2 regions of the Bilifractor sp. LCP19S3_H10 genome follow, and region 2 is predicted to be linked to the other one. Evidence: predicted binding sites of a transcription regulator. Region 2 holds the regulator's gene; the other holds the start of a gene.

Region 1 (15,589 bases), 150 kb from region 2:
CGCCGTCCGGATCGCGAATGGTTACGGCTCCACAAACGCAAGCCTTGTCGCAAGGGATGCCCTCAGGTATTACTTCAATCTGGATTCCGAGGAAAATATCATCATGAAACACGCAAATACAGATTCGATCACAAAGAAGATTGTTGCTGACTGAGTTTTTTCAACAATTTGCAAAATTCGCCCGGGATGTGATTTGAGTACGGAGAAAATCGCTGCCGACTGAGCCGGCGCACAGATAAAGGGAAAATATCGAATGCTGAAGTTATATAAACTGAAAGATTACAATTTCATGCTGATGCTTCTGCTGATTATCATCAGTTCGATCGGTGTGGTCCTCGTCGGATCCGCCGATCCGACCCTCAGAAGCAGACAGCTTATGGGCTTTCTGATGGGGCTTGCGCTGATGATCGTGATATCTCTGATCGATTACAGCTGGATTCTCCATTTTTACTGGATCATCTACATTATTAACATTCTGTTGCTGATCATGGTCCGCCTGTTCGGTACAACAGCGCTGGGAGCGGCACGCTGGATCAACATCGGAGGATTCCAGTTCCAGCCGACCGAGCTGTGCAAGATCATGATGATTCTGTTTTTTTCCATGTACTTTATGAACCATGAAGAAAACCTGAACTCCTGGAAGACAGTTTTCCGGTCAATCATTCTTCTTGCATTCCCGCTGTTCCTCATCCTGAGCCAGCCGGACCTGAAGAATACCATCACAATGACCATTGTATTCGCACTGATGTATTTCGGAGCAGGTCTCAGCTACAAGAAGATCGGCATTATCCTCGCAGTAATCGTACCGGTTGTACTGGTAATGTTTCTCCTGATCGTCAAAACGGATCTCCACATCGTCGACGATTATCAGAAGGATCGTATCATGACCTTCCTCAGCTCCGATGACAGCGAGGAGTATTCCGACTCCAAGATGCAGCAGCAGAATTCCATCATGGCAATCGGTTCCGGCCAGGTCACCGGGAAAGGGCTGAACAACACGGATCTTTCCGCGAACAGCGGCAATTTCATATCCGAGATTCAGAACGACTTCATCTTCGCGGTTGCAGGAGAGGAGCTGGGCTTCATCGGAAGCGCCATTATTGTCATCCTCTTGTTCCTGATCATTCTGCTTTGCTTTCTGGCGGGCAGAGCGGCAAAAGATCTCTCCGGCACCCTGGTCTGCTACGGTATGGGATGCCTGATCGCGATACAGAGCTTTATTAACATCTGCGTCGCAACAGGACTTCTCCCGAATACCGGAACGCCGCTTCCTTTTGTGAGCTACGGCCTGACCTCTCTGATCAGTCTTTACATCGGAATGGGTGTGGTGATGAATATCAGTCTGCAGCGCAAGAAATATTTTGACTATGGAGGAAAATATGTCTACACAGGAGAAACATTCAAACCGGACTTCTTCGAATCCGGAACCGGAAAGAAGGCATAAGAGAAAATACAGCCGGAATGCGAGGCGCAGACGGCAGCGTCTCCTGCATCGTATCGCGGCAATTTTCATCGCGGCGATCCTTGTGCTGGCAGCTGTTCTAATTCATCTGATCTTCACGCGGAGCACGACGCTCGACACATCCGAGGCCTATAATCTCTCTGCCCAGAATGGGGCCGAGGAGCTTTCTCCCTTCACCCTTCAAAGTACATCGAATTACACGGAGAGCGAGGGAATTGTCTGTTCCGAATCCGAAGTCGGATCCGGAAGTCTCAGCCTCACTGAGGATGATGAACGGGCGCTTCTGTTTAATCTCGAGGATCACACCAGTCTCTATGCAAAGGGCATCTACGATAAAATTTATCCTGCCAGCCTGACGAAGATCATGACCGCTCTCGTGACGTTTGAGAGTGGCACAGACCTTACGCAGCAGGTCACGATGACGGATGCGGATTTTCAGCTCGGTGAGGACGCGCAGTCCAGTCAGCTTGAAGTCGGAGACAAGGTTGCGCTCGAAGATCTGCTGAACCTGCTTCTGGTATACTCCGCGAATGACGCGGCCATGGCGATTGCCCGAACGGTCGGCGGCAGCGTGGATAAATTCGTGGAGATGATGAATTCGGAAGCTCAGAAGCTCGGGATGACGGGAACCCATTTTGTCAATCCCTCCGGACTCCACGACGACAGCCACTACACAACACCATATGACATTTATCTGATGCTGAACCGTGTCTATCAGGATTATCCTGATTTTTCAAAGATCGCATCACAGTCCCAGTACCAGACAAGCGTCACCGGAACCGAGGGAGAGAGCACCTTCCTGTCCATCACAACCGATGAATATCTCGACGGAACCTATTCTCTGCCTTCCAATGTACAGATTCTTGCGAGCAAGACCGGTACAACAGATCAGGCCGGGTCATGCCTTGCTCTCGTCGTACAGAACGGTTACGGCGTTCCCTTTATCGCAATCGTCACCGGTGCCGATACGAAGGATACTCTGTACAACGATATGAGCAAGCTGCTCAGTCTGACGAATTCGGACGCCTCCTCCGATGCGGGATCTTTCTCCTCCGGCACGGATGCCTCCGGGACGGATTCCTCCTCTTCCGGAGCGAAATCCTCATCCTCCGGAACGGATGTCTCTTCTTCCGGAGCCGAAAAGGTGTCTTCGTCCTCCAATACGGAGGAGAGTGTTTCCTCAGTCTCCGGTTCCTGATGAAAATAAGGAAAGTGTCTTGCCTTTTTTGTATAAATACACTATAATTAAACCATCAACCCGAAACGATTTTAGTCAAAAAGACAATTAAATCGTGCCAGTCTGTGTCGGTTATGCAGCTTTTCGGGGAATTATGCTATACCAATGTATTTTACATTACGATACTGCTCAAGGAGGAATCAGCCATGGTTCAATTAATTGTAGGCAAAAAGGGAAAAGGAAAAACCAAATATATTCTGGACAAGGTGAATACAGCAGTCAGGTCGGCGAGCGGAGATATCGTATATCTCGACAAGAGCGCAAAGCATATGCTTGAGCTGAACAACAAGATCCGCCTGATTGATGTATCCGTTTATCCGTTAAAGGACTACAATGAATTTGTCGGTTTTATCTGCGGAATCATCTCTCAGAATCGTGATATCGAGCAGATGTATCTCGATGGCTTCCTGAAGCTGACGAAGCTTGAAGACAACAAGGATAAGGTAGACGACTGCATCGAACAGCTCGAGCAGATCAGCACAATGTTCCATGTTGACTTTGTCATCAGCATGTCCATGGACAAGGAAGAACTGAGCGCAGATATGCAGGAAAAGATCCTCCTTGCTCTGTAATATCCGTACATGTATCGAATTCAGCCTATAGTTTTTGGTTCCGAACGGGACTTCAGAAAGCTGCCGCACCTGCTGCGGCAGCTTTCTTTATGCCTCCCTGCGGGCAGCTTTCTTTATGCCTCCCTGCGGGCAGCTTTCTTTTGCTTGTAATAAATTTCGGATAATGCTAGAATAAGGAGTCAAAGCGTATGCAGGAGGCAACTGTGGCAAAAAAGAATAATAGAAAACACGGAATAAATTTCAATATCGGCACCGTGATCTTCGGAGCGCTCTTCCTGTATCTGATCATCACGATCTTTATCTATGCGACCTCAAAGCACATTTCCTCATATATGGTAACTTCCGGCACTCTTTCAAATAACGAATCCTATTCAGCGCTTGCGCTTCGGTCGGAAGAGCTGGTTGATGCTTCGGCCTCAGGGTATGTCAGCTATTATACGCAGGACAGTGCCCGGGCATCCAAGAATGACATTGTGTGCAGTATCGGCTCCAGCCCGGATTCCTCCTCTACGGTCAAGCTGGCAGACTCCGACGTCAGCAAAATCCGGCAGCTTGCCTCGGAGTTTACGGGGGCATATAATGAGGACAATTTCGGAACCGTCTATGACTTTCAGTATTCCCTGAACTCTACCGTCATCAACGACAGTGATCCATCCTCTGTCAACGGAACTGCCTGTCAGGCAGATAACGACGGTGTCATTACCTATACGACAGACGGATATGAGACGCTGACACCGCAGGACGTCACCCTGGATGATTTTAATATCAAATCCTATGAGAGCACACAGCTCCGGACCAGCGACAAGGTTTCGAAGGGAGATCCGATCTTTCGCATTGCGACCGATGACACCTGGTATCTTGTCTTTCCTTTAACTGACAGGCAATATGCCGCCCTTTCCACAAAGTCAACAGTCCGGGTGAAGTTCAGCAAAGACGGGAATTCCGAGAACGGAGATCTCACTCTGTTTGACAAGGACGGCACGCATTTTGCAAAAATCACTCTGTACAGTGGTATGGTACGGTACGCAGATGACCGGTTCCTGAATATTGAACTTGTGACAAATACGGACACCGGACTGAAAATTCCCCTTTCTTCCATCGTCACTAAGGAATTTTACACGATTCCGGTAGATTATTTGACGACAGGAGGCGATGACGATTCCGACGGTTTCATGAAACAGACAAAGGGCAGCGGAGACAGTTCCTCCACAGAATTTGTGGAAGCCGATCTGTATGAGAGCACCACGGATGATTCCGGGCAGAAGGTTTATTATGTGGATGAAGCGGATTTCCAGCCTGGAGATCTCATCCTCAAGCCCGATTCCAGCGACACCTATACCATCGGGGCCACTGCGTCCCTGGAGGGGGTTTACTGTATCAACCGCGGTTACGCACAGTTCCGCAAGATCGACATTATCGATCAGAATGATGAATACTGTCTGGTAGAGGAGGGCACAAACTACGGAATCTCCCAGTATGATTATATTGTCAGAGACGGAAGTACCGTGAACGAGGCGGAGATTCTCCGATAAGGGCAATGCGTCATACAGATCCATATTCTCGTAAAGGCATTGCGTCATACAAGTCCATATAAGTATAGGGATTGCGAGAGTGCAAAGCACGGCGCAATCCTTAGCTTTTACTTACCGTTTGTGATATCATATGATGCTTTACAGGAAACGCCCTTGCCTTTCAAGCGGGGTGTCATATATATACAGAAATGTGAGGTGTTGAAGATGCTTTTGGAAAATTATAAAGCTGTTCGCAGGAACATCGATGAGGCCTGCGCCCGCGCGGGCAGGAATCCGGAGGATGTCACGCTGATCGCAGTCAGCAAGACAAAGCCGGAGGAGAACATCGAGGAGCTTTACCGCGCCGGGGTACGTGACTTCGGTGAGAATTATATTCAGGAACTCCGCCAAAAGCATGATGACCTTCCAAAGGATATTCACTGGCATATGATCGGTCATCTGCAGAGAAACAAGGTCAAGTACATCGCGGAATACGTCACGATGATACATGCCGTCGATACCTATGAGCTTGCTCAGACTATCGAGAAGGAAGCAGTTAAGCACAGCCGCCGGATTCCGATCCTGATCGAGGTCAATGTTGCGGAGGAAGACACAAAATTCGGCGTTTCCTGCGAGGAAGCCCCGGAGCTTGTGAAAAAAATTGCAGAAACGCTTCCACATATCATTGTAAGCGGTCTTATGACCAGCGCTCCCTTTGTGCAGAACCCGGAGGACAACCGTCCGGTCTTCCGCAAATTGAGACAATTAAGTGTTGACATCAACAATGAAAACACTGATAATGAGAATGTTGAAATGAAGACTCTGAGTATGGGGATGACCAATGATTATATTGTCGCTGTCGAAGAGGGTGCCACACTTGTCCGTGTAGGTACCGCCATTTTCGGCGCACGCGATTATACGCACAAACAGTGAGGTGCATTTTCCATTTCCGCATTGCACTGCGACAGATTTCATCATTGTGAAATAAACAGCCATGCCCCGCAGGCGGGGTGCCACAATAGGTATAAGTCTCCGCGTTACGTTAGCTGCTCCGCAGCTTCCGCGCCGCCCCTGAGTCTGTAAGAAATTGTTAGGAGAGAATGATAAGATGGGATTTTTTGATAAGTTCCTTGATGCGGTACGTCTGAATGACGATTATGATGATGACGATGAATTCTTCGATGACGACGATGAAGATTATGATGATGAGCCGGAAGAAGAACCGGCGCCGAAGAAAAAGCATTTTGGAAGCCGCAAGAGCGTAAATGCAGCACGCGAGGCAGAGGAGGAGCCGGTTCGCAAGGCACAGCCGGAGACCTCAGGAAGATATACCACGGCAGCCCGCATGCAGACGAGACCTGCAGCACAGTCGTCACAGAAAGTAACGCCGATGCACCGTGCCGCATCGTCCGCCCGCGGCGGCATGGAAGTCTGTGTGATCAAACCGGCAAAGGTCGAGGACTACAGGGAGATTGCAGACACCTTGCTTTCCGGCTGTACCGTTGTACTGAATCTGGAGGGACTTGATGTCGAGCTCGCGCAGAGAATTATTGATTTTTCCTCCGGTTCCTGTTATGCAATCGGCGGAGGACTGCAGAAGGTTTCCAGTTACATCTTCATTCTGACTCCTTCTACCGTCGAGATTTCCGGAGACATTCAGGACCTTCTGAACGGCGCGATGCCGACGATGCGCACTGCGTTCTGACAGAGCTTTTCATCGCGATGGCTTTCCGGACATCCGGTTCTGATCGAATGATGACGGAGCAGCATTCCGGGTAATCCGGTTTTGATCGGGCGATTACCGGTCAGTTTACCGGGATTCCGTATCTGTTCAAATGATTACAGTAACGGCCATACGATACATCGTGCCACACACTGTATTAGCTGCGGATTGCTCCGTGCTTCGCACTCCCGCAATCCTACAGGTATGAATGACCTTGCAGGCATCAGTTAGAAGCGATTCTTACTGATGCTTTTCTCTTATCAGAAAATACCGTAAAGTCCCTCTTGCTTCAGCAGTGGGATACAGGCGACAAAGGGTTGAGAAGGAGATTATTATGGAATCATTAATTGTAGAGAGAAAAAGCTCAGGCATGGAGTTTTCCTATCGGATTGTGTGGGAGAGCAGCTTTCAGACCCTTGCAGATGAAATCCGCCGGATCAGCGGTTTCCGGGCAAAAAAAATCTGTGTGGTATCCGACAGCAATGTGGCGCCTCTGTATGCCGGGGAGGTTGAGAAGGCACTTGCTCCGCTTGGCCTTACGGTTGAAACCTACGTTTTTCCGGCCGGGGAGGAGCACAAGTGTCTGGATACGGTAAACGGCCTCTATCGTTTTCTGATCGGGCACAAGTTTCAGCGAAACGACATCCTCGCCGCGCTTGGCGGCGGCGTCGCCGGTGATCTGACCGGTTTTGCGGCAGCCACCTATCTGCGCGGCATCGACTTCATCCAGATTCCGACCACCCTGCTCGCGCAGGTGGACAGCAGTGTCGGAGGAAAAACAGGTGTCGATTTTGAACAGTATAAAAATATGGTAGGCGCATTTCTTCAGCCGCGCCTTGTCTACATGAATATGAAGACACTGAAGACACTTCCGCAGGATCAGTTTGCATCCGGCATGGGTGAGGTTCTGAAGACCGGTGCGATCCGCGACAGAAATCTGCTCACCTGGATCGATTCCCACGAGGCAGAGATCCTCCGGAGAGATCCGGATGCTCTGGCGACTGTGATCCGCGCCTGCTGCAGGGTAAAGGCGTCCATTGTCGAAGATGATCCAAAGGATAAGGGACTCCGTGCCATCCTCAACTTCGGCCATACGCTCGGCCATGCCATTGAGAAATGCAAGAACTTCGAACTTCTTCACGGTCAGTGTGTCGGGATTGGCTCCATCGGAGCATCGTGGCTGTCTATGAAGCGTGGCATGATCTCAGAGGAAGATTACCGGTGGCTGCAGAAGCTTCACCGGGATTTCGGGATTCCCACCTCTGTCAGCGGCCTGACCGTTGATGAAATCGTCCGGACTACCCGATCCGACAAGAAAATGGAAGAGGGGCATATCCGCTTTATTCTTCTTGACGGTATCGGCAACGCGGTAATTGACAGCAGCGTCACGGACGAGGAGCTGCGCGAAGCAGCATCTGTACTTATTAAATAAACGTCCCTGTTCCACAAGCAGGGCACCACATACTGTATATGCTTCGGATTGCTCCGTGCTGCGCACTCCCGCAAGCGAGGCACCACATGCTGTATTATGAAAGGAACTGTAGTTTACCCATGAGCAATACTGCTGAAAAAAAACGAACCAGTCCGCTTCTCCTGCTGATTGCGGGCGCAATCCTTGTGATTTTCGATCAGTTTACTAAGTACCTCGCCGTCAGCCATCTCGCCGGAAGAGAGGCACGTGTTCTGATTCCCGGTATTCTTGAACTCCGCTACCTTGAGAATAACGGAGCAGCATTCAGCATGCTTCAGAATCAGCAGTGGTTCTTTTATATTCTGACCGCAGTCTTTCTGATTTTCGCCATCTGGCTGATGAGGAGGATCCCACAGAATACATCTGCATTCAATCCTCTTCTGTGGAGCCTTGCCATTCTCTGCGCAGGGGCGGTCGGCAATCTGATCGACCGGATCATGCACCGATATGTGGTCGACTTTATTTATTTCTCCGTCATTAATTTTCCCATCTTTAATGTTGCGGATATCTACGTCACCGTATCTGTGATTCTGTTGATTATTCTGGTTCTGTTTCACTATAAGGACACGGATCTGCAGAAGATCTTCGGGCGAAAGAACAACGCGAATCAAAAAGAGGACGCACAATGAAAGAAATCTCGTTTGCCGTCGAGCCGGAAGACCAGGATAAAAGAATTGATATCTATCTGACCGAACAGCTTGAAACCATGTCACGCTCCCATATTCAGAAGCTTCTGAAGAATGAGAGCGTTTTTGTCGCAGCCCGGACGGTCAGAGCCAATTACAAAATCCAGGCTGGAGACCGGATTCACCTGACAATTCCCGACAATCAGGAGCCGTCTGTCCTGCCCGAGAATATCCCTCTCGACATTCTCTATGAAGATGATTGTCTCCTCGTCGTCAATAAGCCGAAGAATATGGTCGTTCATCCCGCCGCGGGGCATTATGAGCACACTCTGGTAAATGCTCTGCTGTATCACTGCGGAGACAGTCTGTCCGGGATCAACGGTGTCCTCCGGCCGGGCATCGTTCACCGGATCGACAAGGATACGACCGGAGCGCTTGTCGTCTGCAAAAATGATATTGCTCATCAAAGCCTTGCCGCTCAGCTTGCCGTTCACAGCATCACCCGCAGATACCGCGCGATTGTTCACGGAAACCTGACGGAAGACGAAATTACAATCGAGGGCAATATCGGACGCCATCCGGTTGACCGCAAGAAGATGTGCGTAGTCCCGGACGGCAGGGGAAAGCCTGCCGTTACCCATGTCCGCGTGCTTCAGCGGCTGAACGGCTACACTTACATTGAATGCCGCCTGGAAACCGGGAGAACCCATCAGATCCGCGTACATATGGCACATATCGGTCACCCGCTCCTGGGCGATGAACTCTACGGGCCAAAGAGATGCCCCGTGAAGGGACTGCAGGGCCAGACGCTTCATGCCATGATTCTCGGTTTTCAGCATCCGGTCACCGGCGAATATATGGAATTCACCGCGCCGCTGCCGGATTATTTCAATAAGCTCCTGATAAAACTGGCCTGAATTTTGTCCTCCGCTTTTATTCTGATTATATTTGTGCAAACTGACAGTTATTTTGTGAAAGTATACAAAAACATATCCTTTTCGCATAAATTTGTGTGTGATTTTTTGAGGGTTCATGTTATAATGAGCTTAGAAAATTTCTTGCTACAGCACGATGCAGGAAGGAGGACTTGTTATGAAGACCATCATTACAATCGGACGTGAATTTGGAAGCGGCGGACATCTGATCGGCAAATTGCTTGCAGAAGATCTGAAGATCCCGTTTTACGACAAGGAGCTTCTCGACCAGGCCGCCAAGCACAGCGGACTCGCCAAGGAAATTTTTGAAAATCAGGATGAGAAACCGACCAGCAGTTTTCTGTATTCTCTGGTAATGGATACCTATTCCTTCGGTTACACATCGAATGTCATGAACGATATGCCATTGAATCAGAAGGTATTCCTGGCACAGTTTGACACCGTGAAGAAGCTTGCGCAGGAGGGACCATGTGTTATCATCGGAAGATGCGCGGATTACGCGCTCGAGGATAACCCGAATCTTCTGAGCGTATTCATTCACGCGGATCTCGATGTCCGGGTGAGAAGGATTTCCAATCTGTATGATCTGACGGACAATAAGGCCAGAGACCGGATCCGGAAGAACGACAAGAGCCGTTCCAGCTACTACAACTACTATACCAGCAAGGAATGGGGATCTGTAGACAGCTACCATCTCTGTCTGGACAGTTCGAAGTTCGGAATCGACGGCTGCGTGGAGATTATCAAGAACGCGATTGCTCACAAGGAGAGCGGATATCACCACGGCATTACCGATAAGAACTGATTTCGGCAAATACGGGGGGACTGAACACTGTGATTGCAGCCGGTTCTGGAAGGTGAAGGCTGAGAGAAAGGACGGGGCTGCCGCGCGAAAATGTGCGGCAGCCCCGTCCGGTTTATTTACGCGAACAGTGAGCCGCAGCCGAATGCGAAGTATTCGTGTGCGGCGAGCGTCGCAATAGCGAGATAAAACTCGCGCAGCGTGTTTTATCTCGTTTGTTGTGTTTCTCAATTGCTTTTTCTGTTACGTTTTTTCGTTCCTGTTTCTTTTTTCGGTTATCTCTTTTTCTGCGGCTGGTCCTCTCTCGGGATACCGGAGTATCCGTCGTACGGACGGTCGGAGAAACGGTACATGGAGGAGCGGAGCTCATTGGTCTGATCGTAGCGCTTGCCGCCCCAGTAAGGTCTTCCGTTCATCTCGGTCTTCGGTCCGAAATGAACATCCCTCATGATATACTTCAGGAACTCTTCAAAGCCGGTGCGGTCAACAATGTAGCCGATATGCTCCTTATTCTCAACCGCGCCTCTGTCCTGATAGGCATCCAGATAATCATAGGTGTTCTTGATAATCTTGAGAATGCTTTCCTCATCCGCCCATTTCAGAAAATCGACACCCAGCCGCGGGTTCTTCTTTCCGGTACGTCCGAGAAGCGATACGCGGAAATAATGTTCTTTGCTTCGCGTCCATGCACGGGTAGGGCAGTAGATGACACAGACACCGCATCCGATACATTTGTCTGTATCGCGGACAATTTTGCCGTTTACGACAGAGAGTGCTCCTACGCTTCGTCTGCTGCAGTACTTCACACACTGTTCACAGCCGATACAGCGGTCAGGGTTGTACTGAGGCTCTGTCTGTCCGATAATACCAAAATCATTCAGTCTGACATGAGCACAGTCGTTGGAGCAGCCGGTGCAGGCAATCTTCACGTGATGATCGTTCGGATAGATCAGCTTGTCGATTTTCGCTGCAAGTTCCTTGGTGTCGTAGCATCCGAAGGGACACAGAGATTTGCCCGGGCACGCGACGACATTTCTGGTTCCGGAGGAGGGGTAGCCCTCGCCCGGCTTGTTCGGTGCCTGTGTCACTCCGCTCGCGTCGATGATAGACTGCAGCGCCTTATTCACCTCTTCGACATCTTCAATCGGAATTCCCGGAATCTCAAAGCCCTGACGGTTTGTCAGATTTACTTCTCCGGTGCCGTACTTAACCGCGATCTCAACAACCTTCGCGAGAGAGGCCGCATCGATTCTTCCTCCCGGCACACGCACACGGGAGGCGACTTCTCCTCTGACCTTCGACTGACGGAAGTTGTTCTTTTTTAATTTCTTTACATTACAATCGTAACCCATAGATATCTCCCTTCTCAGTCAAGCATATTCTTGCTCTCGGTATAGTTGAAAACCGGACCGTCCAGGCAGACGTACTTCTCGCCGATTCTGCAGTGGCCGCACTTTCCGAGGCCGCAGCACATCTTTCTTTCCTGAGACACCCAGATGTTCTCCTCACGGAACCCCTTCTCGAGAAGCCCCATGACGGAGAAACGCATCATCGGCGGCGGACCGACCACGATCGCCGCGGCCTTCTCCACATCGCGGATTTTCACATCCGGGATGTATTTGGTCACAAGACCAATCTTTCCGTCGTATCCCTCCGGTGCGCCGTCAACGGTGAGCCAGAGATCCAGGCGCTCATCCCATATCTTCAGGTCATCCCGGAACAGCATGTCGTCCGGGCTCTTGAATCCAACGATGACGTGCTTGTCCGCAGCATCCGGTTCGTCCGCGAATGCGCTCACAACACCGCGAACCGGTGATACGCCGGTCCCTCCGGCAATTACCAGAACTTCCTTATTCCGGTAAAGGTCCATATCAAAACCGTTTCCATACGGACCGCGAAGCAGGAGAGTCTGTCCTTTATATTTCTCAAAGACTTCATCTGTAACTCTGCCGACCTTGCGGAGCGTCAGATCGATATAATCCTTACCGATGCCGCTGACAGAAATCGGTGCCTCTCCGAACTTCGGAACAGATACCTCAAAAAACTGACCGGGCTTTACCTCTCCCGAATAGCTGAGACGGAAGGTATATTCCTTCTTTGTGTGCCGGATTACATCCAGAATCTCAGACGTGAAGGGAATGTATGGATTTTTTTCATTTGCTGCCATTTGCACCTGCCTCCTTTCCCGCTGCATCCGCAGATTCCGCAGCAAGTTCATTCACTCTCTGATTCACCTTATTGATGATTTTGGAGAAGGAGATGTACTCCGGACAGACAGCATCACAGCGGCCGCAGCCGACGCACATATCATAGCCGAAGCGTTTCCGGAAGTCATAGATTTTGTGAAGCACCTTAAACCGCATCCGTTCTCCCTGCGTTCGTCTGTACTGACCGCCGCCGGCTACGTTCGTATAACCGTCAATCATGCAGGACGCATTTACACGGCGTCTCTCGCCGACCTTCCCGTTGTCGGTGTAGTAGATGTCCTGCATGGTGAAGCAGGTGCATGTAGGACATACAAGGGTACACCGGCCGCAGCCGATACATCTCGCCGTGTATTCATCCCAGATCGGATCCTTGTAGATACTGTTCGGGATTTCATCGGGAATTTCCACCCTGGTCCGGTTCTCGACGGGATAGGAAGGCGTGACCTCTGCCTTCACACCGCCGGCCTCTTCAAAAACAGACTCCAGGGAAGTGTCCGGCACATCACAGAGAAATCCATCCGACGTCTGCTCTACAGAAAACAGATATCCCTCTGTTGCCCGGTTGGTACCCATGCTGGCCGAAAAGCCGTCCGGATCATCCGCCTCATCACCGGCGATCAGCGCAAACTTTACATGATCACGAATGTTCTCATAGAAATAATCCTTCGGTCCATTGCCAAGATAGATCTGATCCAGCCGTTTTACCGCGTGAATATCGTAGCTTCGAAGAAAAACAATCACATCCCGGGTATCCCGGTCCGCTTCCTTCACAACATTCTCCGTAAAGAAGAAGAGCGTCTCAGACAGCGGCGTCAGGATCTCCTTGAAAGAGTAGTCCGACTTCTTCTGAAGCTCGATTTCCGACGCATCCGTAATGAATTCATAGCGGATGACATCCGTGTCCGTGAATCTTCCCTCCCCGACCTTACGGACAGGCGCAAAGATTCGATAATTTTTGCCGAGATTCTTCACCACCCGAGAGAATCCGGCTTCATCTAGCGTGTATCCCATGTAAATACCTCCTCGTATATATACAGGACATCTACTTCCACACTGTTAAATATAACAAATACTATGAAAAAAGAATACCGATTTCATTATAGTTAAAAATTTAACAATGCGTATCTGACTCATCATTTCAATTATATCACTCCCGCAGATTCATCTGGTTGCACACGCAACGTTAATGATCAATTCTTTGTAAACGCAGACCGGATGACTCCGACAGACCGGTTGCGAAAAGAGAGACTGCGTCCTATAATTTTGCTTAAAGTTACGTCTGGCCTGATCTGCCGGACAGTCAATGGATACGGAGGAACAGCATGCGGTTAAAAGAAGAAGAAATCGCAGAGATATGCGAGGCAGAGATACCTCTTTTCGCGGGACTCGATTCCGGAAAGATCGGAGCGCTGGCCGATCATCTGGACAGTCATATTTCCGGCTTTAAAAAGGGATCGCATATAATTATGGAAGAGGAAAATGTAAAGTTTATCGGTATTGTTTTGTCCGGAAGAGTGGATATGATCCGGGAGGATGTCCTGGGCAATAAAATTTTCATCATCTATATGAGAAAAGGTGAACTTTTCGGAGAGACCTTCAACATCATGAAGCAGACTGCCTCGAGGGTCACTTTCTGTGCGGCGGAAGATACCCGTGTGGTTTTCCTGTCCCTGAACCGGATCCTTCATCCCTGCAGCAATCAGTGCGTCTTTCATGTGAATCTTGCGGATAATCTGTATGATCTTCTCGGGCATAAAAATATGCAGCTGATAGAAAAAATAGAGATCGTATCCAAACCGGACCTGAGGAGCAAGATTCTAAGCTATCTGTCGCTGCAGGCAGAGAAGCAGAACACCCGCTACATCGAAATCCCGCTGAACCGCGAGGAAATGGCGGAGTATCTGTGTGCGAACCGAAGCTCACTCAGCCGTGAGCTTGCTTTGCTGAAGCAGGATGGCATTCTCGATTTTCACAAGAATACCTTTATTCTGCTCCGCAATCCGCTTCACGCATTTCCCGCACAATATCAATGAAAGCCTTTCATAAGAAAATTGTGCGCAGCTGCAGACATTCTGTTATAATATTAATTCAATCGGATTTCTGATCCGATGAATTCACAGAATAACCATATTTATTCTATATTATATACACCATCATTCAAATATACACCGGGAGTGGAAAACAATCATGGAAAAAATAAAAGTCGGCATGCTTGGAATCGGCAACATCGGCAAGGGAACCTACAAGGCACTTGCCATGAATCAGAAGAAGATCGCGGATACAACCGGACTGGATATTGAAATCGTGAAGATTCTGAACCGTCACCCTGAAAAGGACCGCGGAATCGACATCCCCCGCGAGAAATATACAACGAATGTAGATGACATCCTGAACGATCCGGAGATCAGCATCGTCGTGGAACTGATCGGAGGTATTGAGCCAGCCACCACGTTTATGGCACGGGCACTCGAGAACGGCAAGAGCGTTGTCACCGCAAACAAGGCGGCAATTGCCGCAAATGGCCGCATGCTTGCGCAGCTCGCACAGGAACACCATGTTCTGCTCCGTTTCGAAGCGGCTGTGGCAGGCGGAATTCCGATCCTGACCTCCCTGACGACTGCCCTTCTGTCCAACGAATTCAGCTCCGTTCACGGCATCCTGAATGGAACGACAAACTATATCCTGACGCAGATGGAAGAAAATGGCAAGGATTACGCCGATATTCTTCGGGACGCACAGGCGAAGGGCTTCGCGGAGGCAGACCCGACCGCTGATGTGGAGGGAATCGATGCGGCGAATAAGCTCTCGATTCTGATATCTCTGGTATTCGGTCTGGGTGTAGGACCGGATCAGATTCCTACACAGGGCATCACCCACGTTGGATCGGATGACATCGCCTTTGCAAAGGAATCCGGATATAAGATCAAGCTGCTTGCGAGTGCCCGTGAGGAGAACGGAGAGGTTTCCGCCAGCGTGGAGCCGTCGCTCGTTCCGGTCAGCCATCCTCTGGCGAATGTCCGCAATGAATTCAATGCCGTGTTTA
Region 2 (15,589 bases):
GGATATAATGCAAGAAGCCTGAAAATGCAGGGCACGGAGGTGTTTAATGGCACGTTTGATCAATATCGGCTTTGGAAACGCGGTGAATACCGACAAGGTTCTTGCCGTCGCGAGTCCGGTGGCAGCGCCGATCAAGCGCATGGTGTCACACGCCCGGGATAACGGGCTTCTGATTGACGCGAGTCAGGGACGCAAAACCAAGGCGGTTCTGGTTCTGGAGGACGGCAGGATTCTTCTGTCCGCTCTGCAGCCCGAAACGATAACGCGCCGTTTCAACGCCGGCAGTGATTTTTCCAATGATATATCTGATGAAAGGACCGATGATCTGGCATGAGCAAGGGAATACTGGTGATTCTTTCCGGTTTTTCCGGATCCGGGAAGGGAACTCTGATGAAGAGGCTCCTGGAGAAATATGATAATTACGCGCTTTCTGTGTCGGCGACAACCAGAAGCCCGAGACCGGGCGAGAGGGACGGCGTTGACTACTTCTACAAGACCGAGGAAGAATTTTCACGGATGATCAGAAATGATGAATTTCTGGAGTATGCGCGCTATGTAAACCATTCCTATGGAACACCGGCGGCATATGTGGATGAGCAGCTGAACCTTGGAAAGGATGTCATCCTGGAGATCGAGATTCAGGGTGCTCTGAAGGTTAAGAAAAAACGGCCTGATACCGTGCTGATTTTCGTAACGCCTCCGAGCGCCGAAGAGCTGGAGAGACGGCTCACCGACAGAGGGACGGAAACGCAGGAAGTAATTCAGCAGCGGATGGCCCGGGCGGTCGAGGAAGCTGAGAGCATGGAACATTATGATTATATTCTGGTGAATGATACCGTTGAAAAATGTGTTGATCAGCTGCATCTGCTGATTCAGTCGCAGCATCTGCAGACCAATCATCAGAGAGATTTTATCCGCGAGATCCGCGGAGAGCTGAAAGAGAGAGAGGAGCACAGAAAATGATACATCCTTCCTATGTGGAAATGATTGAGAAGATTAACAAGGGTCAGGATCAGGAGGAAGCGCCGCTTGTCACAAGCCGTTATTCCATCGTCCTTGCAACCTCCAAGCGCGCGCGTCAGCTGATTGACGGTGCAGAGCCGAAGGTTGCGGCTGTTGACCGGAACGGAAAAGAGAGAAAGCCGCTCTCCATAGCTGTGGATGAGCTCTATGAGGGAAAGGTTAATATTCTCCCGCATGAAGAGGAAGATGATGACGCAGCCGAATAATTCAATGAAGATTTTATTTATCTCTCTTGGCTGCGACAAGAATCTTGTGGATTCCGAGCGTATGCTCGGCAAGCTTGCCGGTCATGGCTACGAGATGACGGACGACGAGACCGAGGCGGATATTATCATTATCAATACCTGCTGCTTTATCGATTCCGCAAAGGAAGAGAGCATTCAGACGATCCTGGATATGGCCAGGTATAAGACCGAGGGTCGCTGCACCGCGCTGATTGTCACCGGATGCATGGCGGAGCGCTACCGTCAGGAGGTTCTGGACGAGATCCCCGAGGTTGACGCGATCATCGGAACGAACAGCTACAACAAGATCGAGGATGCGATTCTTCAGGTCGGAAACGGGATACGGCCGTCGATCCTGGAGCCCCTGAACGGGATTCCGGAAGACGCGGATAAACGGATCATGACAACCGGAGGCTTCTATGAATACCTGAAAATCGCCGAGGGCTGTGACAAGCACTGCACCTACTGCGCGATCCCGGGAATGCGGGGTCCCTACCGGAGTGTTCCCATGGAGGATCTGATCCGGGAGGCGCGTCAGCTCGCGGAGGACGGAGTGAGGGAACTGATTCTCGTGGCGCAGGAGACGACCCGGTACGGAATCGATCTGTATGGAAAGAAGTCTCTTCACATCCTGCTAGAGAAGCTTTCTGAAATTGACGGAATCCGCTGGATCCGGATTCTGTACTGCTATCCGGAAGAGATCTACCCGGAGATGATACAGGCGATGAAGACCCTTCCTAAGGTCTGTCATTATCTCGATCTTCCGATTCAGCATTCCAATGACGAGATTCTGAAGCGGATGGGGCGCAGGACAAGCCATGATGATCTGGTGCGGATCATTGAAAATCTCCGCCGCGAGATTCCGGACATTGCGCTCAGGACCACTCTGATCACCGGTTTTCCCGGAGAGACCGAGGAACAGCATGAGGAGGTCTGTGACTTTATCCGCGAGATGAAATTTGACCGTCTCGGCGTCTTCACGTACTCACAAGAGGAAGGAACACCTGCCGCATCGTTTGACGGTCAGATCGATGAAGAAATCAGGAAGGACAGACAGGACCGTCTCCTTACCCTGCAGCAGGAAGTATCAAAGCAGCGGAATGAAAATATGATCGGCCGCACGCTGGATGTCTTCATCGAGGGCTACATGAGCGATGAAAACGCCTATGTCGGACGCACCTACGCGGATACGCCGAACATTGACGGATTGATCTTCATTCAGACTCCGGAAACGCTGAATACCGGTGATTTTGTGAAAGCGACCGTGACCGGCGCTCTCGAATATGATCTGATTGGTGAACTGATCGACGAGGATACCATGGATCTTCTGAGCAAATCAGAGGGATGAGGGAGGAAAACAATATGAATTTACCCAACAAGCTGACCTGTCTTCGAATGGTCATGATTCCTTTCTTCGTGATCTTTATGTATCTTCCTCAGAACTGGGCCAGATATATCGCTTTGATTATCTTCATCGCGGCCAGTCTGACAGATACTGCCGACGGCTACATTGCCAGAAAATATAACCTGATCACGGATTTTGGAAAGTTCATGGATCCTCTGGCGGACAAGCTTCTGGTCTGCACGGCTCTTATTCTGTTTGCCGGATCCGGTGAGATTCCTGCATTTGTCGTGGTCATCATCATCGCAAGGGAGTTTATCATCAGCGGTTTCCGTCTGATTGCCGCGGACAACGGCATTGTCATAGCCGCCAGCTACTGGGGCAAGGCGAAGACAATCTCGCAGATGGTTATGATTATCGTGCTTCTGCTGAATGTTCCTTCCTGGAGACCGTTTGAGATCGTATTGATTGTCATCGCGACTGTTCTCACTGTGATTTCGCTTCTGGATTATCTGATCAAGAACAAGGCGGTACTCGGCAATCAGAAATAATTCTGTGTCATTAATAAGAGCTGTGTCATTAATAAGAGATCATTCTGTGTCGTTTATGAGAGATTATTCTGTCTCTTAGAAAGAAGAGCGGACTGTAGAGGAGGCCTGAGAAATCCCGGTATGAATCATCTTGATGATGCTGTTACGAAAAAAAAATCCTCTAGGGGTATGGATAATGTTTCGACGGATAATACAGATAGTATTTCCGCGGATAATACGGATAATCTTTCCATGGACAATACAGACACTGTTTTCACGGATAATACAGATAGTATTTCCACAGATAATATGGAGGATACCGGATATTCTTCCGCTGCGGAGAGACTGGTGGCAGTTCTCCGGGAGCGCAGGCTTCTGATCACAACGGTGGAGTCCTGTACCGGAGGAGGCATTGCTTCCGGAATCATCGATGTGCCCGGCGCATCGGATGTACTGAAGGAGGCTTTTATCACGTACTGCGACGAGGCGAAGCACAAGCTCGTGGGAGTGAAAAAGAAGACCCTGCGCAAATACACGGCGGTTTCCCCGCAGGTGTGCCGCCAGATGGCAAAGGGCGGTGCCAGAACGGCCAAAGCGGATCTCTGCCTTTCCGCTACCGGTGTGGCCGGTCCGGGCGGAACAGAGGAATTTCCGGCAGGTCTTGTCTATCTCGGCTGCTGTTTTGACGGCAGATGCGAGGTCAGAAAATACAATTTCACAGGATCCAGAAACGAGGTACGCAGACAGGCGGTGAGAGAATCCCTGAATCTCGCGCTTTCCTGTCTGGGAGTCGCTCCATAAGTTCTGACTCACTGTCTGTGGGGGATCTTTCCTTCCCCGGCGGAGGGTGAGTTTTTCGTTTGTAAAATATGCTTTTCTTTCGGTTAATCCATTTTTGCATTTTAGCGAACTTGTGCGATTACTCCGCAGAGAATATGTAGTATAATAGAGTGGTTTTATTTTTGCTATTCATTTTTCACACAGCAGAAACTGGAGGAAGCTGATGACAAATTATGAATCCGGCTTAAAAGAGGAGTGCGGTGTGTTCGGAATCTATGATCCGGACGGCGGAGATGTCAGCAGGACCATCTATTTTGGTCTGGAAGCTCTGCAGCACCGCGGACAGGAATCCTGCGGCATTGCGGTGTCCAATACCAACGGGCCGAAAGGACGCGTGAATTCCTACCGCGGACTGGGGCTTCTGAACGAGGTATTTAAGGGAGATGAGCTTCAGAATCTGAAGGGAAACATCGGTGTCGGCCATGTCCGTTATTCCACTTCCGGCGCGCTCAACGTGAACAACGCACAGCCGCTTGTCCTGAATTACATCAAGGGTTCTCTTGCTCTGGCACACAACGGAAACCTTGTAAATGCCTATGAGCTTCGGGAAAAAATGGAGAACACCGGCGCGATTTTTCACACAACCATTGATTCCGAGGTCATTGCCTACTGCATCGCCAGGGAACGCGTCAAAACGCCGAGCATTGAAATCGCGGTCAAAAAAGCGGTGACACAGCTCAGAGGAGCTTACGCGCTTGTCATGATGAGTCCGCGCAAGCTGATCGGTGTCCGGGATCCGTGGGGACTGCGTCCGCTGTGTATCGGAAAGAGAGACAGGGCTTACATTCTTGCCTCCGAGAGCTGCGCTCTTCATTCCATTGACGCGGAATTTATCCGCGACGTGAAGCCGGGCGAGATCGTCACCATCGATAAGAACGGAGAGATTCATTCAGAGTTCATGGATTGTGTCATTCCGAGAGAGAAGCAGGCGCGCTGTATCTTCGAGTATATCTATTTTGCCCGTCTCGATTCAAAGATTGACGGCATCGCCGTCTATGACGCGAGAATCCGCGGGGGCGCATCTCTCGCAAAGACCTACCCCGTAGAGGCAGATATCGTTGTCGGCGTACCTGATTCCGGACTTGCAGCCGCGCAGGGCTACGCGATGGAATCCGGCATTCCATTCGGCATCGCTTTTCACAAGAACAGCTATGTCGGCCGGACGTTTATAAAGCCCAGTCAGGATGAGCGTGAATCCAGTGTTAAGATCAAGCTGAGCGTCATAAAGTCCGTTGTCAAGGGGAAAAGAGTCGTGCTCGTAGATGACTCGATTGTCCGCGGCACCACAATCACCAATCTGATTCACACCATGAAGAAATGCGGAGCGACGGAGGTTCATGTGCGGATCAGTTCACCGCCATTTCTTCATCCCTGCTATTTCGGTGTTGACGTGCCGTCCAACAAGCAGCTGATTGCTTCGCAGAATTCCACAGAGGAAATCCGCCGGCGCATCGGAGCTGATTCGCTGGGATATATGCAGATCAGCGAGCTTCAGGACATGGTGGGCGACCTTCCGATCTGTAAGGCATGTTTTGACAGCAACTATCCCATGGAGGTTCCTGACCATGAGATCCGCGATGCCTTTGAAGGCAGCTGAGCATAGGCGAGGTGTCTGATACCGTCCAATCGATCAATAAACAGCCCTGCTGCAGGCGGCGCCATAAATATTACTGGCTTCGCGGGAAAGGGCGCAACCATATACACGCTGCGGCACGCATGCCCGGCAGGAGGAGGAGTGAATGTCTGTTAAATATGTATTTGTAACCGGCGGCGTTGTATCCGGCCTTGGAAAGGGAATTACGGCTGCTTCACTGGGAAGGCTTCTGAAGGCCAGAGGCTACAGTGTCACCATGCAGAAGTTTGATCCCTACATCAATGTGGATCCGGGAACCATGAACCCGATCCAGCACGGTGAGGTTTTCGTCACCGACGACGGAACAGAAACCGATCTTGATCTGGGGCATTATGAGCGCTTTATCGACGAGAACCTTGATCACAATTCCAACGTGACCACCGGTAAGGTATATTCCACCGTTCTGCAGAAGGAACGCCACGGCGATTACGGCGGCGGTACGGTTCAGGTTATTCCCCATATCACCAATGAGATCAAAAGCCGGTTCTACCGCGCGAAGACAGAGGATGAAGAGAAGATCGCCATCATCGAGGTCGGCGGCACGGTCGGCGATATCGAGAGCCAGCCGTTCCTTGAGGCGATCCGTCAGTTCCAGCATGATATCGGCCATGAAAACGCCATCATGATCCATGTCACCCTGATTCCTTATCTGAAGGCTTCCGGAGAGCTGAAGACCAAGCCGACGCAGACTTCTGTAAAGGCTCTGCAGAGCATTGGAATCATGCCGGATATTCTGGTATGCCGTTCCGAGTACCCGCTCAGTCAGGGTCTCAAGGACAAGATTGCCCTGTTCTGTAACGTTCCGAGCAGCCATGTTCTTCAGAATCTGGACGTGGAATATCTCTATGAGGCACCGCTTGCCATGGAGAAGGAGAATCTGGCCGACGTTGTGCTTGAATGTCTGCATCTCTCAGACCCGGAGCCGGATCTCTCCGACTGGACCGATATGGTAGAGTCCCTCCGGAATCTGAAGCACCACGTCACCATAGCCCTAGTCGGGAAGTACATTGCCCTTCATGACGCTTATCTGAGCGTTGTCGAGGCGTTAAAGCACGGCGGAATCAAGAACAGCGCGGAGGTAGATCTGACCTGGGTCGACTCCGAGAAGCTGAACCGGGACAATGTGGCTGAGGTTCTTGGTGATGTAGACGGCGTCATTGTTCCCGGCGGTTTCGGCGGCAGAGGCGTTGACGGAATGATTGCTGCCGCAGAGTATGCACGGACACACAAGATTCCCTACCTCGGTCTCTGTCTCGGAATGCAGGTTGCGATTATCGAATACGCAAGGAATATGTGCGGATATCACGACGCCCACAGCATTGAGCTTGATCCTGACACCATGCATCCGGTGATCGCCCTTATGCCCGATCAGAATGATGTCACGGATCTTGGCGGCACCTTAAGACTCGGTTCCTACCCCTGTGAGCTGAAGGAAGGCACCATTGCGAGAGAGCTGTATGGATCCAGCCTGATTCACGAGCGTCACAGACACAGATATGAGGTCAATAACGACTACCGCAAGCCGCTCACGGACGCCGGCATGGTGCTCTCCGGTATTTCACCGGACGGCCACATTGTGGAAATGATCGAGCTTAAGAAAGAGAATCATCCGTTCTATATCGGAACCCAGGCACATCCTGAGTTCAAGAGCCGTCCGAACCGCCCGCATCCGCTGTTCCGCGGATTTGTAGCCGCCGCATTAAAATACAGAGAGGAGAAATAACCGATGTTTAAAGCAAATCAGAATTACCTCCGACTTCAGGGAAGCTATCTTTTTTCCACCATCGCGAAGAAGGTCGCGGCTTATACCGAGGCCAACCCGGACGCGAATATCATCCGTCTCGGGATCGGCGATGTCACACAGCCTCTTGCTCCGGTCATTATCGACGAGCTTCACAAGGCTGTAGATGAAATGGGCAAAAAGGAGACCTTCCACGGTTACGCTCCGGATCTCGGATATGCTTTCCTCCGGGACGCGATTGCTGATGAGTACAAGGGAAGAGGATGCGAGATCAGCGCGGATGAAATCTTTGTGTCGGACGGAGCCAAGAGCGATTCCGGAAACATTCAGGAGATTTTCAGTGAGGACGCGAAGGTTGCCGTCTGCGATCCGGTTTACCCGGTATATGTGGATTCCAACGTCATGGCAGGCCGCTCCGGCGAGTGGATTCCTTCCGAGCAGAGATACTCCAATTTCATCTATATGCCCTGTACCGAAGCCAACAATTTCACACCGGAATTTCCGAAGGAAAATCCGGATATCATCTACCTCTGCTATCCGAACAACCCGACCGGAATGACCATCAGCAAGGATCAGCTTCAGGAGTGGGTGGATTACGCAAACCGGATCGGAGCCGTCATCCTCTACGATGCCGCCTATGAGGCATACATTACAGAGAAGGATGTTCCCCATTCGATCTATGAGTGTGAGGGAGCGAGGACCTGTGCCATCGAAATCCGCAGTTTCTCCAAAAATGCCGGTTTCACCGGCGTACGTCTCGGCTTCACCGTTGTTCCGAAGGATCTCCGTGACGCGGACGGCGTTTCTCTCCACGATCTCTGGGCAAGACGCCACGGCACCAAGTACAACGGCGCTCCCTACATCATTCAGAAGGCCGGCGCAGTCGTCTTCACACCGGAAGGGCAGAAGGAAATCCGCGCACAGGTGAGCTATTATCAGAAAAACGCCCGTGTCATCTATGACGGACTGAAGGATGCCGGATACACTGTATACGGCGGAGTGAACGCTCCGTACATCTGGCTCAAGACCCCGGACAACATGACCTCCTGGGATTTCTTCGATCATCTTCTCGAAGATGTTCATGTCGTCGGAACACCAGGTTCCGGATTCGGTCCGAGCGGCGAACACTTCTTCCGTCTGACGGCATTCGGCACCTATGAGAAGACCGTGGAGGCGATTGATCGTATCAAGTCCATGTAATAACGAAGGATCCGTCAGGAATCTTCATGGACGATGATTCCAGCACAGACACAGGCAAGAGGGATGCGAAACCGGATTCAGCGCACGCATCTATCCGGATACCGCATGAACTGAACGCACAGAATACGCATCCCGCGACATGCCGTGTAAACGGAACGCGCAGGATGCACCCCGCAGAATATCGCGAAAGAATCCGAAATAGAAGGCAGGTACAAAATAATGGGAAAAATTCAGATGAAGACGCCTCTCGTTGAAATGGACGGAGATGAGATGACCCGGATCCTGTGGCAGATGATCAAAGATGATCTGCTCACTCCGTATATCGATCTCAAGACCGAGTACTATGACCTCGGGCTGAAGCACCGCGATGAGACGAACGACCAGGTCACCAGAGATTCCGCTGAGGCGACAAAAAAATACGGCGTCGCCGTAAAATGCGCGACCATCACGCCGAATGCCGCGCGCGTGAAGGAATACAATCTCAAGGAGATGTGGAAGAGCCCGAACGGAACCATCCGTGCCATGCTGGACGGCACCGTGTTCCGCACACCGATTATCGTAAAGGGAATTGAACCGGTAGTCCGCTGCTGGAAAAAGCCGATCACCATCGCCCGTCACGCTTACGGAGATGTCTACCGCAACGTAGAGATCCGTGTTCCGAAGGCAGGTAAGGTTGAACTGGTGTATACCTCCGACGACGGTGAAATCACGAAGACAGAGCTGGTTCACAAGTTTGACGGACCGGGTGTCGTACAGGGCACACATAACCTGGATGATTCCATCACCAGCTTTGCCAGAAGCTGCTTTGATTTTGCCCTCTCCAGAAAGGAAGATCTCTGGTTTGCCACAAAGGACACGATTTCCAAGACCTATGATCACCGCTTCAAGGATATCTTCCAGGAGATCTATGACAACGACTACAAGGAAAAATTTGAGGCCTGCGGCATCACCTACTTCTATACACTGATCGATGACGCGGTTGCCCGAATCATGAAATCGGAGGGCGGATTCATCTGGGCCTGCAAAAACTACGACGGAGATGTCATGAGTGATATGCTGTCCTCCGCCTTCGGTTCCCTCGCGATGATGACCTCTGTTCTGGTATCCCCGCACGGATATTTTGAGTACGAGGCTGCTCACGGAACCGTTCAGAGACATTATTACAAGCATCTGCGCGGCGAGGAGACTTCGACGAACTCCGTAGCCACTATCTTCGCATGGAGCGGCGCTCTTCGCAAACGGGGAGAGCTGGACAAGCTCCCGGAGCTTGTTGATTTTGCGGATAAGCTTGAGAAGGCCACCATCACCACCATTGAGTCCGGAAAAATGACCGGAGATCTCGCGAGAATCACAACACTTCCGAATGTGAAGACGCTGAATTCCGAGGATTTCATCCTCGCCATCCGCGACACACTGGACTCCATGCTGTAAATACTTACACGGAAAATACAGGAACAGCCGCTGTGCAGAGCTCTGCACAGCGGCTGTTCCTGTATTTTACAATCATATTTTCATTCCGGCCATTATAGGATTCATTCCGGTCATTCTTCGTCGGAAGCTGTCTCCCAGTCTTCATAGAGTTCCTGAAGCCTGTCGTTGTTCGCGTTCTGTTCCTTCGCGAGCTCCTGGCATTTCTGCAGGTCCGTTCCGGTCTCCGGTTTCAGAAATTCTTCGTCGATTTCCTTGTTCCTCGCCTCCAGTTTCTCGATTTCCTCTTCAATTTTACGGATCCGGTTTTCCTTTTTCCGAAGTCTCGCCTGTTCTTCCTTCTGTGCTTTCCAGTCCAGTTTTCCGGAGCCGGAGGAATCCGTGGCTGCCGCAGGATTTCCATCTGCGGCGGTCTGTCCGGCCGGCGCTGATCCGCAGACTCCTGATTCGGAGCCGGAAGAGGAGAGAGACGCTGTCCCTGCCGCGCCGGAATTCTTTCCTCCCGCGCCGTCAGACGCGGGAGAGGAAGCATAGGCACGCGTCAGCTCTTCTTTTTTCTCCATGTAATAATCGTAGTTGCCGATATAGTTGACCAGAGTATGATTGGTCAGCTCCAGAATGCGGGTCGCCGTCTGATTGATGAAATAACGGTCGTGGCTCACATAGAGCACCGTTCCGGTATACTCATTCAGGGCATCTTCCAGTATCTCCTTGGAGATGATGTCCAGGTGGTTCGTCGGCTCGTCCAGAATCAGAAAATTTGCCTCCGAGAGCATCAGTCTTGCCAGGGATACACGCCCGCGCTCGCCGCCGCTGATCGAAGAGATCTTTTTGTACACATCATCGCCGGTAAACAGGAAGGCAGCGAGGACATTGCGGATCTCTGTTTCGGTCAGAGAGGGGTAGTCGTCTGCGATCTGCTGAAAAATCGTCTTCTCCGGGTCAAGCAGCTGCTGCTCCTGATCGTAATACCCGATATGGACCTTGGAACCGAGTGCGATTTTTCCCTCATCCGGTGTCAGAAGGCCGTTGATCATCTTCAGAATCGTGGACTTTCCGGTTCCGTTGTCACCGATGATTGCGACCCGTTCTCCACGCTTGATCTCAAAGGACTGATTCCGGAAGAGAAGGAGCCCCGGAAAAGACTTGGACAGACCGGTCACAGTGAGCACATCCTTGCCGCTTTCCGTCCTCGGCTTCAGCTCAATGCGCATATCCGCGCTGACTTCCTGCGGTTTTTCCAGTACCTCCATTTTATCGAGCATTTTTTCTCTGGATTCCGCGCGCTTGATGGACTTCTCCCGGTTAAACTGTTTCAGCTTCGTGATGACCGCTTCCTGATGACGGATTTCAGCCTGCTGCTTCGCCCACGCGTTGTACTGTGCCTTGCGCACGATCGATTTCTTCCGGCTGTATTCGTTGTAGTTTCCCTCGAAGCTCATGGATCTTCCGTTTTCGATCTCGATAACCCGCGTGACGATGCGGTTCAGGAAATACCGGTCATGAGAGACGATGAGCACAGTTCCCGGATAATTGATAAGAAAATTCTCCAGCCACTCGATGGAGGAGAGATCCAGGTGGTTGGTCGGCTCATCGAGAAGCAGGATATCCGGCTTTGTCAGCAGGAGCTTTCCCAGAACGACCCGTGTCTTCTGACCGCCGGAGAGGGAGCCCAGACGGCGGTCAAAATCTTTTTCCTCAAATCCGAGTCCCTTCAGGACGCCTGTGATCTCGCTCTCCGCCGCATATCCGTTCTGAAGCTCAAACTCATGCATCAGCTCTGTATAGCGATTCATCAGCGAAACGGCCTCTTCGCCCGTGACCGTGTCCATCCGGCGCTCCATCTCCCGCAGGCGCTGCTCCATATCAAGGATGTCCTGCTTTGCCTTCCGGACCTCCTGGTAGATCGTCTCGTCTGATTCCATGTCCTGGTACTGTGCCAGATATCCCATGGTCTTGCCGTGCGTGACGGTGACTTCTCCGGTGTCCGGGCTGAGAGCCCCGGTAATGATCCGGAGCAGCGTCGATTTGCCCGCTCCGTTCACACCGATCAGAGCGGCCTTGTCCCTTTCTTCAATATGAAAGGAAATATCCTTCAGGATTTCCTCTGATCCAAATGTCTTGCTGATATTCTGACAGGAGAGAATCATATCTGTCCACCTCACACATTCGTAGCTTTTCCTGTTTGCGCCCCGCCGCCTCTCTGGCGGAGCATTTACCTTCCAATTATACCGAAAAAAACCGACAAAGCAAGGGCGGCAGGAAAAAGAGAAATACTTTGACAAAAATTAGACAATTACATATAATGGTAGTAGCTTCAAGGAGGTTTTCTTATATGAGTCAGAAAGAGATTTCGAAAGCCGTTATCAAGAGGCTGCCCCGTTATTACCGGTATCTCGGTGAACTGCAGGAGGCCGGCGTTGAGCGGATTTCTTCCGGTGAACTCAGTCAGCAGATGAAGGTGACCGCCTCTCAGATCCGGCAGGATCTGAATAATTTCGGCGGTTTCGGGCAGCAGGGCTACGGTTATAATGTGCAGTATCTTCGGGAGGAGATTGCCAAAATTCTCGGACTGGACCGCATACACAATATTATTATTATCGGTGTCGGGCATCTGGGACAGGCTCTCGCGAATTACACGAACTTTGAGAAGAACAGTTTCCGTATCATCGGGCTCTTCGACAATAATCCCGAATTGAAGGGCAAGGTCATCCGCGGTGTTCCAATCCGTATGACGGAAGAGATTCCGGCCTTTCTCCGGGAGAATGATGTCGAAATCGCGACGCTGACGCTTCCGAAGGAGTATGCCATTGAGGTGAGCAAGATGTTGATCGAGAACGGCATTCACGCCATCTGGAATTTTGCGCACACCGATCTGAACCTTGTGGTGCCGAAGAATGTGGCTGTTCAGAATGTTCATCTGTCCGAAAGTCTGATGCGGCTGTCCTACAACCTCAAGACACTCGAAGAGAAGTAGACACCTGCCGATACAAGACGATACAAGAGCCCCTCGCGTAGATGGGGGCTCTTTTTGGAACAGAAAAGAGAAACATTATCGGATCACATAAATTGGGGCAGAGAAGAGAACGGTTATTGGATCTCATGAATTGCGCTGTCCTTCAGCAGAAAGGGAGGATACAGAATGAAACTGATCTTGAGTGCAAGGCAGCATCAGGACGCAGACCGAAGCGCTGTCGCGGCGGGGATGCCTTCCATGGTCCTCATGGAGCGGGCGGCACTTGCCTGTGCATCAGAAATTGAAAAACGGCAGTATGATATGGATCGGGTCCTCGTCGTCTGCGGAACGGGAAACAACGGCGGAGACGGAGTCGCCGTTGCCCGCATTCTCTGCGAGGAAGGATACAGCTGCACGGTTTTTCTTGCCGGACCGGAGGAAAAATTCAGCGAACAGCTGAAACAGCAGCTTCACATCATCGAGGGTTTTCCGATTCCGGTCATCCGCGCACGCAGGACGCCTGGCGAGGAGCTGGCGGATTTCCATCCGGAGGATTATTCTCTTATCATAGACGCTCTCTTTGGAATCGGACTCAAGCGTGACATCACCGGAATCTATGCCGAACTCATTGACCGGATCAATCATTCCGAGCTTCCTGTCGCCGCTGTCGATATGCCGTCCGGTGTCAACACCGACTCCGGCATGATCATGGGGACGGCTGTCCGGGCGGATCTCACCGTCACCTTCACAACCGGAAAGGCCGGGCTCTACATCTATCCCGGAGCAGCCTGTGCCGGAAAGGTCAAGGTAAAGCAAATCGGCATTCCGCTTTCCAGAAAGATCACAAAAGCCTGCCAGCTGTATACCATCGAACACAGTGATCTTGATTATCTCCCGAAGCGTGATGAATCCGGAAACAAGGGAACCTTCCGGAAGATCCTCGTCATCGCCGGATCACGGAATATCTGCGGGGCGGCATATCTTTCCGCAAAGGCCGCACTTCTGACCGGTGTCGGAATGGTGAAAATCTTTACAGAAGAAAATAACCGCACTCCGATCTGCGCAATGTTCCCGGAAGCTCTCATTTCCACATACCGGGATGGTGCAAAAGACTTTCCACAGCTTGCAGCGGATATGAAATGGGCGGATACTGTACTGATCGGTCCCGGACTTGGAACCGGCGATACGGCGCTTTCTCTTATGCGGGAATTCCTTCGTCTGAATCAGGAAAGAAAAATACCTGCAGTTTTTGACGCTGACGCGCTGAATCTCATCGCGGCGCACAGCGACCTCCTTCGGGAAATCCGCTTTCCCTCCGTTTTCACACCACACGTTGGTGAAATGAGCCGTCTGACCGGCATCGCACCTTCGGATATCAAGTCATCTGCCGTCAGCATCGCAAGGCATGCTGCCGAGGAGGTCCGCAATACGGTGGTTCTGAAGGACGCCGCAACCATCACAGCGCTCCCGAATGGCAGCTGCTTCCTGAACCGGTCCGGCAACAGCGCACTTTCCACAGCCGGGAGCGGAGATGTCCTGACCGGAATCATTGCCGGTCTGACCGCGCAGCACGGAGATTATACCGGTGTCGCTGCCGCACTCGGAGTCTACATTCACGGAAAATGCGGAGAGCGGGCATCCGAGAAATATTCAGAGGCCTCCGCGACTGCCGGAAACATTCTCGAATTCATCCACGAATTTCTCTGATGAACCGGCGCCGCGCCTTTTCCGCTGTCACCTCAAAGGGAGACAGAGCTCTGAAATTTTCTGCTTCTTTGCTGCTTTGACTCTCTTTGTATCTGCTTTGAGCCGATTTGACTCTCTTTGCAGCCGCCTTGACTCTCTTTGCAGCCGGTTGACGATCCATCCATTCAGTGATATATTTTTAAAGTAATGTTAAAATTAGCGCGAGTTATGAAAACCGCCGGACTTTGTATACAGCTTGTGGTGTTGTATACAGTATGGCCGGTTACCGTATCCGGCGCTGAATTCATATACTATTTACAATTTAATGAGGAGTGAAATTTTATGTCAGGACATTCAAAGTTTGCGAACATCAAGCACAAGAAGGAGAAGAACGACGCGGCTAAGGGTAAGATTTTTACCATCATCGGCCGTGAAATCGTGATTGCCGTGAAAGAGGGCGGACCGGATCCGGACAACAACAGCAAGCTTCGTGATGTAATCGCAAAAGCCAAGGCCAACAACATGCCGAACGATACCATTAAGCGCGGTATTGAAAAGGCTGCAGGTGCCGCGAACGCGGACAACTATGAGCACATCACCTATGAAGGCTACGGTCCCGGCGGAGTTGCCGTAATTGTCCAGACACTTACAGACAATAAGAACCGCACGGCAGCAGATGTCAGAAGCGCATTTTCAAAGGGAAACGGAAATGTCGGAACACCCGGATGTGTTTCCTTTATGTTTGATGAGAAGGGACAGATCATTGTCAGCAAAGAGGATTATGATGGTTCCGCAGATGATCTTATGATGCTCGCTCTTGACTGCGGCGCGGAAGATTTCAATGAAGAGGAAGATTACTATGAGATCCTGACTGCTCCGAATGATTTCTCTGCGGTTCGGGAAGCTCTTGAGAAGAAGGGCATTATCATGTCTGAGGCGGATGTCGTCATGCTGCCGCAGACAAAGACCGCGCTGACGGATGAGAA

The links. The regulator Rex, encoded in region 2, represses fermentation and respiration genes when NADH is low (regulators of the CRP and FNR family bind a similar motif). The targets are predictions, from matches to a motif close to ATTGTTAANTANTTAACAAT.
Region 1: the regulator Rex is predicted to act here: its motif matches at 13,646-13,665, upstream of asrA (anaerobic sulfite reductase subunit AsrA).

Annotation. Positions count from the first base shown of each region.
Region 1 covers NZ_JBQKFT010000002.1:180,305-195,893, forward strand. The annotation lists gene ACTQZS_RS02545 (penicillin-binding transpeptidase domain-containing protein) at 1-154, shown strand, start outside; gene ACTQZS_RS02550 (FtsW/RodA/SpoVE family cell cycle protein) at 254-1,444, shown strand; gene ACTQZS_RS02555 (D-alanyl-D-alanine carboxypeptidase family protein) at 1,380-2,660, shown strand; gene ACTQZS_RS02560 (twitching motility protein PilT) at 2,846-3,271, shown strand; gene ACTQZS_RS02565 (HlyD family efflux transporter periplasmic adaptor subunit) at 3,475-4,803, shown strand; gene ACTQZS_RS02570 (YggS family pyridoxal phosphate-dependent enzyme) at 5,008-5,715, shown strand; gene ACTQZS_RS02575 (cell division protein SepF) at 5,891-6,487, shown strand; gene aroB (3-dehydroquinate synthase) at 6,840-7,937, shown strand; gene lspA (signal peptidase II) at 8,057-8,605, shown strand; gene ACTQZS_RS02590 (RluA family pseudouridine synthase) at 8,602-9,519, shown strand; gene ACTQZS_RS02595 (AAA family ATPase) at 9,695-10,342, shown strand; gene asrC (sulfite reductase subunit C) at 10,615-11,691, opposite strand; gene asrB (anaerobic sulfite reductase subunit AsrB) at 11,706-12,506, opposite strand; gene asrA (anaerobic sulfite reductase subunit AsrA) at 12,493-13,557, opposite strand; gene ACTQZS_RS02615 (Crp/Fnr family transcriptional regulator) at 13,869-14,579, shown strand; gene ACTQZS_RS02620 (homoserine dehydrogenase) at 14,734-15,589, shown strand, end outside.
Region 2 covers NZ_JBQKFT010000002.1:29,416-45,004, forward strand. The annotation lists gene ACTQZS_RS02015 (DUF370 domain-containing protein) at 47-334, shown strand; gene gmk (guanylate kinase) at 331-963, shown strand; gene rpoZ (DNA-directed RNA polymerase subunit omega) at 960-1,229, shown strand; gene rimO (30S ribosomal protein S12 methylthiotransferase RimO) at 1,234-2,595, shown strand; gene pgsA (CDP-diacylglycerol--glycerol-3-phosphate 3-phosphatidyltransferase) at 2,610-3,140, shown strand; gene ACTQZS_RS02040 (CinA family protein) at 3,261-3,920, shown strand; gene purF (amidophosphoribosyltransferase) at 4,123-5,556, shown strand; gene ACTQZS_RS02050 (CTP synthase) at 5,699-7,315, shown strand; gene ACTQZS_RS02055 (LL-diaminopimelate aminotransferase) at 7,319-8,533, shown strand; gene ACTQZS_RS02060 (NADP-dependent isocitrate dehydrogenase) at 8,753-9,964, shown strand; gene ACTQZS_RS02065 (ABC-F family ATP-binding cassette domain-containing protein) at 10,075-12,111, opposite strand; gene ACTQZS_RS02070 (redox-sensing transcriptional repressor Rex) at 12,297-12,938, shown strand; gene ACTQZS_RS02075 (NAD(P)H-hydrate dehydratase) at 13,104-14,624, shown strand; gene ACTQZS_RS02080 (YebC/PmpR family DNA-binding transcriptional regulator) at 14,946-15,589, shown strand, end outside.